2 regions of the Microbacterium aureliae genome follow, and region 2 is predicted to be linked to the other one. Evidence: predicted binding sites of a transcription regulator. Region 2 holds the regulator's gene; the other holds the start of a gene.
What was found. Region 2 encodes HspR, which represses chaperone genes until heat shock. Its sites were predicted from a motif close to AAGTTGAGTCNNNNNGACTCAACTT; they were not measured.
Positions count from the first base shown of each region.

Region 1 (4,449 bases), on a different contig from region 2:
GCGGATGCGGTCGGCCTCGGCCCACTCGATGAAGACCCGGAGCCCGGCGAGGTGGTCCCGCACCTCGGCGCCCTTGGCGGTGAGGGGCTTGCGCGCGAGCATGCCCACGACGGCGAGGAACGCGATGCCGGCGGCCACGAACAGCAGCAACGGTATCGGGCCCGCGACGCCCTGCTCCATCGCCGCGAATCCGAAGAACGCGACGAGCCCGCCCGCGACGGCGGCGGCGAGGACCGGCCACGCGCGCGGCCCGGTCGGCACCTCGCGCCGCAGGCCCGACAGTTTCAGCTGCCGGTTCGCGGCCTTGATGATCTTCTGCGCCGCGGCCGAGAAGCGGGTGTCGGTACGGCCGAACTCGAATTCCTCTCCGGGCATGCCCATCGGGAACAGTCCGTCCAGCAGCATCCGTCCATCGCCGTCCGCTCGCGAGGGATCGACGAGCACGGCCGTCAGCTTCGCGCCCGAGAACAGGCGCTTCGGGCCTTCGACGATGCGGATGCTGCCGACCACCGCCTGCTCGAGCACTTCGGCCGGGATCGCCTTGGACGTCTTGCCCAGCAGCACCGCACTCTCGAGAGCGTCGACCCCCTTCGGCGGGGTGTACTCGGCGATGATCGTGGGGCGCCCCGGCTCGTCCCGCAGCCAGCGCCGCCTCACCCGGGCGGCGACGCCGACGACGCCCGCGAGCACGACGGCGGCGATCGCCTGCAGCCATCCGAACGGCGATGCGAGGTACGAGGAGTCGAAGGGCGTGAAGGTCCCCCGGTCGAACGCGACCGCGATCGTCATCGTCTCGTACGGCTGCAGGTCGGTGGTGGCGGCGGCCACGACGACGGCGCCGTCGGCACCTGCATCCGCCGTGATGTCGCACGTGTCCGTGGCACCGGTATAGCCGGCGTAGCAGGACTGCGCGCCGGTGAGGGATGCCGCCAGCTCCGCCGGCACGACCAGGCGTGCCGACACGCGCCCGAACGGCTGCCGCCACTCCTCACCGTTGACGTCCCAGTAGAACTCGTCGACGCCGGTGTCGTCGAAGAACCGCGTGACGTTCTGGAGCGTATACGTGAAGACGTATGTCTGCGGTCCGCGCACGAAGTCGTCGGCGCGCGACGTCATCGAGTAGTACCCGTCCTCACTCTCGGTCTCGGCCGGGCGCGGGTTGCCGTCGCCGTCCGTGATCGAGACGAGGTGCGGATGCAGGGGCACGTCGAAGTAGGAGTCGGGGATGCTGCGGCGCATGCCGCGGTTCTGATCGATGTCGGGGAAGACCGCGACGAACTCCTCGACGACCGTCAGGGTGCTCGTGCCGTCCTCGGCGCGGCCGAGGGTGTACTCCACGTCCATGCTCGCGAACGTGAAGTCGTCGACGTCGGCCGCGACGGCGGGCGCCGAGATCGGGGCTGCCACGGCGGCGGGTGCGCCGCCCAGCCCCACGATAAGCAGGGCGATCGCGACGGCCGCGAGGGGTGGCATCCGTGAGACACCACGCCGCCATCGGGCGGATCGGACCCCCGAGAATCGCTCCCCCATGGCCACAGCATAGAGCCGCGGATGGGGCTTACTCTTGTGCGTATGACCGACCGCCGCCTCGCCGTCGACGCCTGGGAGAGCCTCTTCCGCGCGCAGTACGAGGTCTTCGCCGAGATCAGCTGCGACTTCGACGAATCGGACCTGACGCAGGCGGAATACGACGTGCTGCTCACGGTCACCCGCGGCGAGGACATGACCGCGCGGCTGCGGGACGTCACCGCCAACATGCTCATCAGCCAGCCGAGCGTGTCGCGCCTCGTGGACCGCATGGTCGCCCGCGGGCTGCTGGTCAAGTGCGCCGACCCGCTCGACGGTCGCGGTTCGCTCGTGCAGGCCACCGAGGCGGGCGCGGCTGCCTTCCGGCGGGTCGCGTCGCAGCACGGCCGCTCCATCGCGGAGCGGATGTCGGCCCTGAGCGACGACGAACTCGCCCAGCTGCGAGATCTCACAGCGAAGCTTCGGGGACAGGCCGCGGGCTGAGCCCCCCCGCCCGGACGCGCGGATGCCGCGCCCCGGGCGGGACGCGGCATCCGGTGTTGCTGCTCGGCTCTTACTGCTCGACGGGCTGCGGTCCGTCGGCGTGGGACTCGTGCGCCTGCAGGACAGGGCCGCCCTCCTCGGTCGACACGGCGATCTTGCGGGGCTTGGCCTTCTCGCTCACGGGGATCGTGACGCTCAGGACGCCGTTGGCGTACTGGGCCGAGATGCGCTCGGTGTCGATTCCCTGGCCGAGGTTCAGCTGACGCAGGAAGCTCGCGGCCTCGCGCTCGCGGGTGATCCACTTCACGCCGTCACCGGAGGGCAGGGTGCGCTCGGCGCGGATGGTCAGCAGCTGACCGTCGACGTCGATGTCGACCGAGCCCGGGTCGATGCCCGGAAGGTCGGCGGTGAGGACGTAGTGGTCGCCGTCCCGGTAGAGGTCCATCGGCATGCGGCGCGGGCCGCGGCGCACGTCGAAGAAGCTCGAAGCCAGGCGGTCGAGGTCGCGGAACGGGTCATAGGTGGCCATGATCGTCTCCTTCAGTGGATTTGGTGTGCGGTTGTGGTCTGCAAGTTGAGTCGACTCGACTCAACTGCCACGATGTTAGCACTCTCGGGTGTCGAGTGCTAAGAGGTTTGAGGCCAGATCGCTGACGGCGAACGGATGCCGGTGGGGCTGGGTCGGCGGGGCGCTTTGGGGCTCCGGGCGCAGAGTTGACGGCATCCGTCACCACCCACCCCGGAAACCGCGCCGCGCCCCGCCCGGGCCCCGAGTTGACCGCATCCGTCACCACCCACCCCGGAAACCGCACACGCCGTCAACTCCGCGGGTCCCGCGGCTCCTGCACAGGGCACCCGCGCCGGGGAATCCGTCCACAGTCACCGCATCGAGCAGTCCAGTGGGCATCGCGCGGTCCAGCCTTGACGTGTGCCCCGCAGCCCCAGCCGACTCCCCGCCACGCTCGGCGACGACTTCTCGGTGGCGAGCGCGAAGGCAGCCGGCGTCACCGCCTCGCGGCTGCGAGCACCCGACCTCTGGGCTCCGTATCCCGGGGTACGTGTACGCGTGTCGGCGGTCACCGCCCTCGCCGCGGACGACGATCGCTCCGCCGTCGCGCGGGATGCGACGTACCGGCGCGACCACCTGCTGCTGCGAGCTCGCGCATACGCCGAACGGATGCCGCCGGGCACCCTCTTCGGCGATGTCACGGCCGCGGTGATCTGGGGCATGCCGCTTCCCCTGCGCGCGCTGCGGGGCGAGTGGGACCCCGTCACCGCCACCCATGGGCCGCGCGACCTCGACGTGGTCGCGGGGTATCCGCATCGCGCGCCGCGGACTTCGGGGACGGTCGCGTCGCAGTCGCGGTCGCCGTTGCTCGATCCGCGGGAACGGAGTGCGATGGCGGCCGTCGGCCCCGCGTTCGCGTGGGCGAGCCTCGCGACGGTGCTGTCCCTCGAGGAGTTGATCGCGGCCGCGGATGCCCTCGTCCACATCCCGCGGACGTCGGACGGGCAGCATCGTGACCCGGATGCCGCGAAGGCGGGCCTCGCGGCGCTTCACGCTGTGGCCCAGACCGGCGACCTCGCCGCCCGGCGAGCGATGGCAGAGGCGTTGCCGCACGTTCGCGTCGGAAGCGCCTCCAGCCCCGAGACGGCCCTGCGCCTCGGCATCCTGCGGGCGGGCCTGCCCGAGCCCACCCTGGACTACGAGGTGCGCCAGCCGGACGGAAGCCTCGTCGGTGTCACCGAGTTCGCCTTCGAGCGGTGGCGCGTGCTCGTCGAGTACGAAGGCGATCACCACCGCACCGACCGCGCCCAGTGGCACCGCGACATCCAGAAGCACCGGGAGTGCGCCGCGCTCGGCTGGACGGTCCTGCGCATCGCCGCGCGCGACACCCAGCCGACCACGGATGCGGCTATCGGCCTGATCGCCGGTGCGCTGCGCCGCGCGGGCTGGGCGGGCGAGGGCGGCGGGACGCCGAGTTGACCGCATCCGTCACTACCGGCTCCGGTGACCGCGGATGGCGTCAACCGCTCCGGCGCTGCAGGCGCCGAGCTGACGGCTTCCGCGGCTACAGGCGTCGATAACCGCAGACGGCGTCAACCCGCTGGCCCACCGGCGGGCCGAGTTGACGGCATCCGTCGCCATCGCGCGGCATGACCGCGAACCGCGTCAACACTCGATGACGTTGACCGCGAGACCGCCTTCGCTCGTCTCCTTGTACTTCGTGGACATGTCGATGCCGGTCTGACGCATCGTCTCGACGACGGCGTCCAGCGACACGTAGTGCGAGCCGTCGCCGCGCAGCGCGAGCCGGGCGGCCGTGACCGCGGTCGACGCCGCGATCGCATTGCGCTCGATGCAGGGGATCTGCACCAGGCCGCCCACCGGGTCGCACGTGAGGCCCAGGTGGTGCTCCATCGCGATCTCGGCAGCGT
Region 1 covers NZ_BAAGWW010000001.1:1,203,621-1,208,069, forward strand. Annotated here, with positions in the region: gene ACYVF4_RS05835 (DUF2207 domain-containing protein) at 1-1,473, opposite strand, end outside; gene ACYVF4_RS05840 (MarR family winged helix-turn-helix transcriptional regulator) at 1,573-2,010, shown strand; gene ACYVF4_RS05845 (Hsp20/alpha crystallin family protein) at 2,081-2,539, opposite strand; gene ACYVF4_RS05850 (hypothetical protein) at 2,939-3,997, shown strand; gene ACYVF4_RS05855 (L-serine ammonia-lyase, iron-sulfur-dependent, subunit alpha) at 4,184-4,449, opposite strand, start outside.
Region 1: the regulator HspR is predicted to act here: its motif matches at 2,582-2,606, upstream of ACYVF4_RS05845 (Hsp20/alpha crystallin family protein).

Region 2 (4,449 bases):
GTGGGCAGGATGCCGGAGAGCTCGTCCACATCGTGGTGCGAGGCGGCGCGGACCAGGGTGTGGCCGGCGGACTCGAGCTGCGCGGCGAGGTCGGCGGCTCCGTCGCCGAACGATCGGCTGGTGACGAGGATGACGGCCATCAGGCCTCCTTTCGGGCGAACCAGGGTTCGAGGGCGGTGTAGGCGGCGACGAACTCCGCGTGGCGGGCGGCATAGGCCGCGCGCCGGGCGGGGTCGGGGGTGAACTCGGCGGTCACGGCGCTGAGCGAGCGCGCGGCCGAGAAGTCGGCGACGCCCAGGGCCGCGGCGCCGGTGACGGCCGCTCCCAGGCTGTTGGCCTCTTCGACGACGGTCCGCCGACGGACGGGGATCCCCCAGATGTCGGCGAGCACCCCCAGCAGCACGTCGCTCTGCGCGCCCCCGCCGACCGCGTCGATGCGGTCGATCGTGGCCCCGGCATCCCGGAACGCGTGCAGGCACGACAGCAGGTTGAAGCCGACGCCCTCGAGGACGGCGCGCACCAGGTGGCGGCGGTCGTGATGGCGGCCGATGCCCACGAACGCCGCGCGCGCGTCCGGGTTCCACCACGGCGAACGCTCGCCGAGCAGGTAGGGCAGGAAGTACAGGCCGCCGGTGTCGATGTCGCCGCCGGCCTCGCCGACCAGCCGCCCGGTCTCGGGCCGCGCCGGATCGGCCGACAGGGCCTCGGCGATCCACTGGATCGAGGCGCCGCCGGCCTGCATCGTCGCGGTCGGGACGAACATGCCGGGCACGACATGGTCGAACGTGAAGGTGCGGCGGTGCGGGTCGTGCAGCGGCGTGGCAGATGCGAACGAGATCCACGACGAGGTCCCCAGGCACACGTACGCGCCGTCCTCGGGCGCGACGACGCCCGAGCCGACCGCGGCCATCGGGCCGTCGCCGCCGCCCATCACCACGCGCACGCCGGCGGGCAGGCCGAGGGCCTCGGCCGCGTCCGGCAGCAGGTCGCCGACGACGGTGACGGAGTCGACGATCTCGGGGAAGAGCCCGGCGTCCAGGCCTGCCGCGGCCAGGACCTCGGGGGACCAGTCCCCGCTCAGCTGGTCGTACGCGTTGGTGCCGCTGGCGTCGGAGCGGTCGGTGGCCAGGCGCCCGGTGAGGCGCAGCACGATGTAGTCCTTGGCGATGCAGAACCGCCGCACCCGGCGCCACACGTCGGGCTCGTGGTCGCGGACCCACATGACCTTCTCGATCGAGTAGGTGGGGTTCAGCCGGTGGCCCAGCATGCGGTACGCCCGCTCGTCGCCGAGCGCCGCAGACAGGCGCTCCGCCTGCGCTCCCGCCCGGGTGTCGGCCCAGATGATCGCGGGGCGGACGGGCGCGCCGTGCTCGTCCAGCAGCACGGCGCCCATCATCTGACCGCTGATGACGATGCCGGTGACGGCGTCCGCGGCATCCTCCGCCTGACGGATCAGGGTGCGCGTCGCCTCGACGACGGCACCCCACCACTGGCGGGGGTCCTGCTCGGCGACGCCGCCGGCGGCGTAGTGGGTGCCGTAGCCGACGGTCACCGCCGCCAGCAGCGTGCCGTCGTCGCGGTGCAGCGACGCCTTGTCGCCGGTCGTGCCGAGGTCGTGGGCGATGAGCATGTCAGGCGTCGTAGGGTCGCAGCTCGGTCGCGCCGTCGGCGCCGCGGTACGCCCGCCGGCCCATGCCGTGCTCGAGCACCCAGCCGTAGTCGTGGCCGGCGCCGCCGGGGTAGACGGCCAGGAAGGCGTAGGGCTCGTCGCCGGTGTTCACCGAGCGGTGCGCCCAGCCGGGCGGGATGTAGCCGATGGTGCCGGGCAGCATGTCGAGCCACTCGGTGCGCTCGCCGTCCGACATCAGCAGGCCGCCGGTGCCGGTGAGGGCGAGGTAGATCTCGCCCTGGTGATCGGGATGCTGGTGCCCCTTGGTCATCCACAGTTCGCCGCCCGTGGTGCCGGGGTGGATCGTGGTGATCGACTGGGGCAGCTCCCGCTCGATCTCGGGGACCGGGGTCGAGGTCACCGTGTAGACCACCGGGTCGCCGTCCGCCACGGCGGCCCGCCACGCCTCGCGATCGGCGAAGAGGCCGTCGAGGTCGCTCATGCGACGGGTGAGGGTGGGTCCGGGTGGGTCGAACGACAGCGTCTGCTGATCGAACGCGATGGCGAACGGGGCGATGGGGGGCGTCCGGAACTCGGGCATGTGTCCTCCTCGACGACGAGCCGACGGCACGTCAAGCCTGTAATGACAAGTCACTATAGCGCGTCGGGCGCCACTTGTCATGACAGGTTCGGGATTCACTCCCCGCGGTCGGACTCGCCCTCGCCGGGCGGCAGCGGGTGGCGCGGGCGCCACACGACGACCTCGGTCGCCCGCCGCACCCGCGTGCCGTGGCGCAGCGTCACGACCGCGCCGCTGGCCCCCGCCGCGAACACCCGCGCGCCGGGCCGCGCCTGCCGCTCGGCGGCGAGCTGCTGCTCGAGGTCGCGCACCCGGCGCGTCAGGTCATGGACCCGCTGCTCGAGGGTGATCAGCCGGGCGATGGCGGGCAGGCTCATGCCGTCCGCCGACAGCCGGGCGACCTCGCGCAGCTGCTCGACGTGGCGCAGCGAGTAGCGCCGCGATCCGCCCTGGGTGCGGGCGGGCACCACCAGTCCCAGCCGGTCGTACTGGCGCAGGGTCTGGGGGTGCATGCCCGACAGCTCGGCCGCCGCCGCGATCGCGAAGATCGGCGCGTCCTCGTCGAGGTCGGCTCGGTCCATCGCTCAGCTCCTCGCTGGTGTCAGCCGCGGGCCTTGGCCATCAGGTCGGCACGCGGGTTCTCTTTGGGCTCCAGCTCGTGGAAGCGCTCGAGCGCCCGGCGCGCGTCGTCGTCGAGGTGCGTCGGCACGGCGACCTGGACCTCGGCGAGCAGGTCGCCGGTGGCCTTGGAGGTGTGGATGCCGCGGCCCTTGACCCGCAGCACGCGGCCCGAGGGGGTCCCGGGCGCCACGCGCAGCTTGACCGGCTCCCCGCCGAGGGTGGGCACCTCGATCGTCGCGCCGAGGGCGGCCTCGGTGAAGGTGACCGGGACGGTGACCCGCAGGTTCGCGCCCTCGCGCACGAAGACGGGGTGCGGACGCACCGCCACCTGCACGACGATGTCGCCGGCCTCGCCGCCGTCCGGGGACGGGCGGCCGCGGCCGCGCAGCCGAATCTTCTGACCGTCGGCGACCCCCGCGGGGATCTTCACCTTGAACGGCCGGCCGTCCTCGCTCTGCAGCGTGATGGTCTCGCCCTTGGCGGCGGTGACGAAGTCCAGCGTGGTGCGCGCGGTGACGTCGGCCCCGCGGGTCGGACCCCCGAAACCGCGGAAGCCGCCGCTGGTCTGCCCGAACCGGCCCGAACCGAACGAGCCGCCGGGCTGCTGGTTGAACATCGAGAAGATGTCCTCGAAGTCCTGCGTCTGGTAGCGGCCGCGCCCCTGGCCGAAGGCGCTGAAGACGTCCTCGAACCCGCCGGCGCTCTGGCCGCCCGCGGTGAAGCGGGCGCCGGAGCCCATGGCGCGGATCTGGTCGTACTCCTGCCGCTGCTCGGCGTCGCTGAGCACCGAGTACGCCTCGCTGATCTCTTTGAACTTCGCCTCGGCCTTGGCGTCACCGGCGTTGGAGTCCGGGTGGTACTGCCGCGCGAGCTTGCGGTAGGTCTTCTTCAGGTCCGCGTCCGAGACGTCCTTGGACACCCCGAGGACCTTGTAGAAGTCCTTGTCGAACCAGTCCTGACTGGCCATGCGGTCCCCCGTCTAGTCCGTGGGCACCGCGACGACGACCTTCGCCGGACGCAGCTCGACCGAACCCAGCCGGTAGCCGATCTCGACGACCTCGAGGATCGTCGCCTGCTCGGTGCCCGGGGTGGGCGCCTGGAAGATCGCCTCGTGGTGCTGCGGGTCGAACGCCTCGCCCGCCTCGCCGTAGGTGCTCAGACCGATGCGCTCGGCGACGCCGCGCAGCTTCTCGGCGATCGCGGCGAATGCGGTGCCCGCCTCGAGATCGCCGTGCTTCTCGGCGCGGTCGAGGTCGTCGAGCACCGGCAGCAGCCCCTTGGCGACGGAGCCCTTGGCGCGCTCGATCTCGACCTCGCGCTGCTCCTCGGTGCGCCGGCGGTAGTTGGCGTACTCCGCCTGCAGGCGCTTGAGGTCGGTCAGCAGCGCGCTCTCGAGGTCGGCGATGACGGCGTCCTCGGCGGCGGCGTCGGCGTTCTGCGACGCACCCAGGATGTCGTCGACGGTGAGTTCGTCGTCGCCCTCGCCCGCGTCGCCCGCCTGGTCCTGCGGCGCGGGGCCGGAGGACTGCTCCTCCGGCCCCGGCTGTGCGGACTGGGCTTCTTCGGGCTCGGACGCCGAGGCGTCCTGGGGCTCTTCGAAGTCCTTGTCGGCCATGATTACTTGCGCTCCTCCTCGTCG
Region 2 covers NZ_BAAGWW010000002.1:418,777-423,225, reverse strand. Annotated here, with positions in the region: gene ACYVF4_RS08120 (NAD(P)-dependent oxidoreductase) at 1-140, opposite strand, end outside; gene xylB (xylulokinase) at 140-1,630, opposite strand; gene ACYVF4_RS08110 (glucose-6-phosphate isomerase family protein) at 1,632-2,210, opposite strand; gene ACYVF4_RS08105 (heat shock protein transcriptional repressor HspR) at 2,306-2,770, opposite strand; gene ACYVF4_RS08100 (DnaJ C-terminal domain-containing protein) at 2,791-3,777, opposite strand; gene ACYVF4_RS08095 (nucleotide exchange factor GrpE) at 3,790-4,425, opposite strand; gene dnaK (molecular chaperone DnaK) at 4,428-4,449, opposite strand, start outside.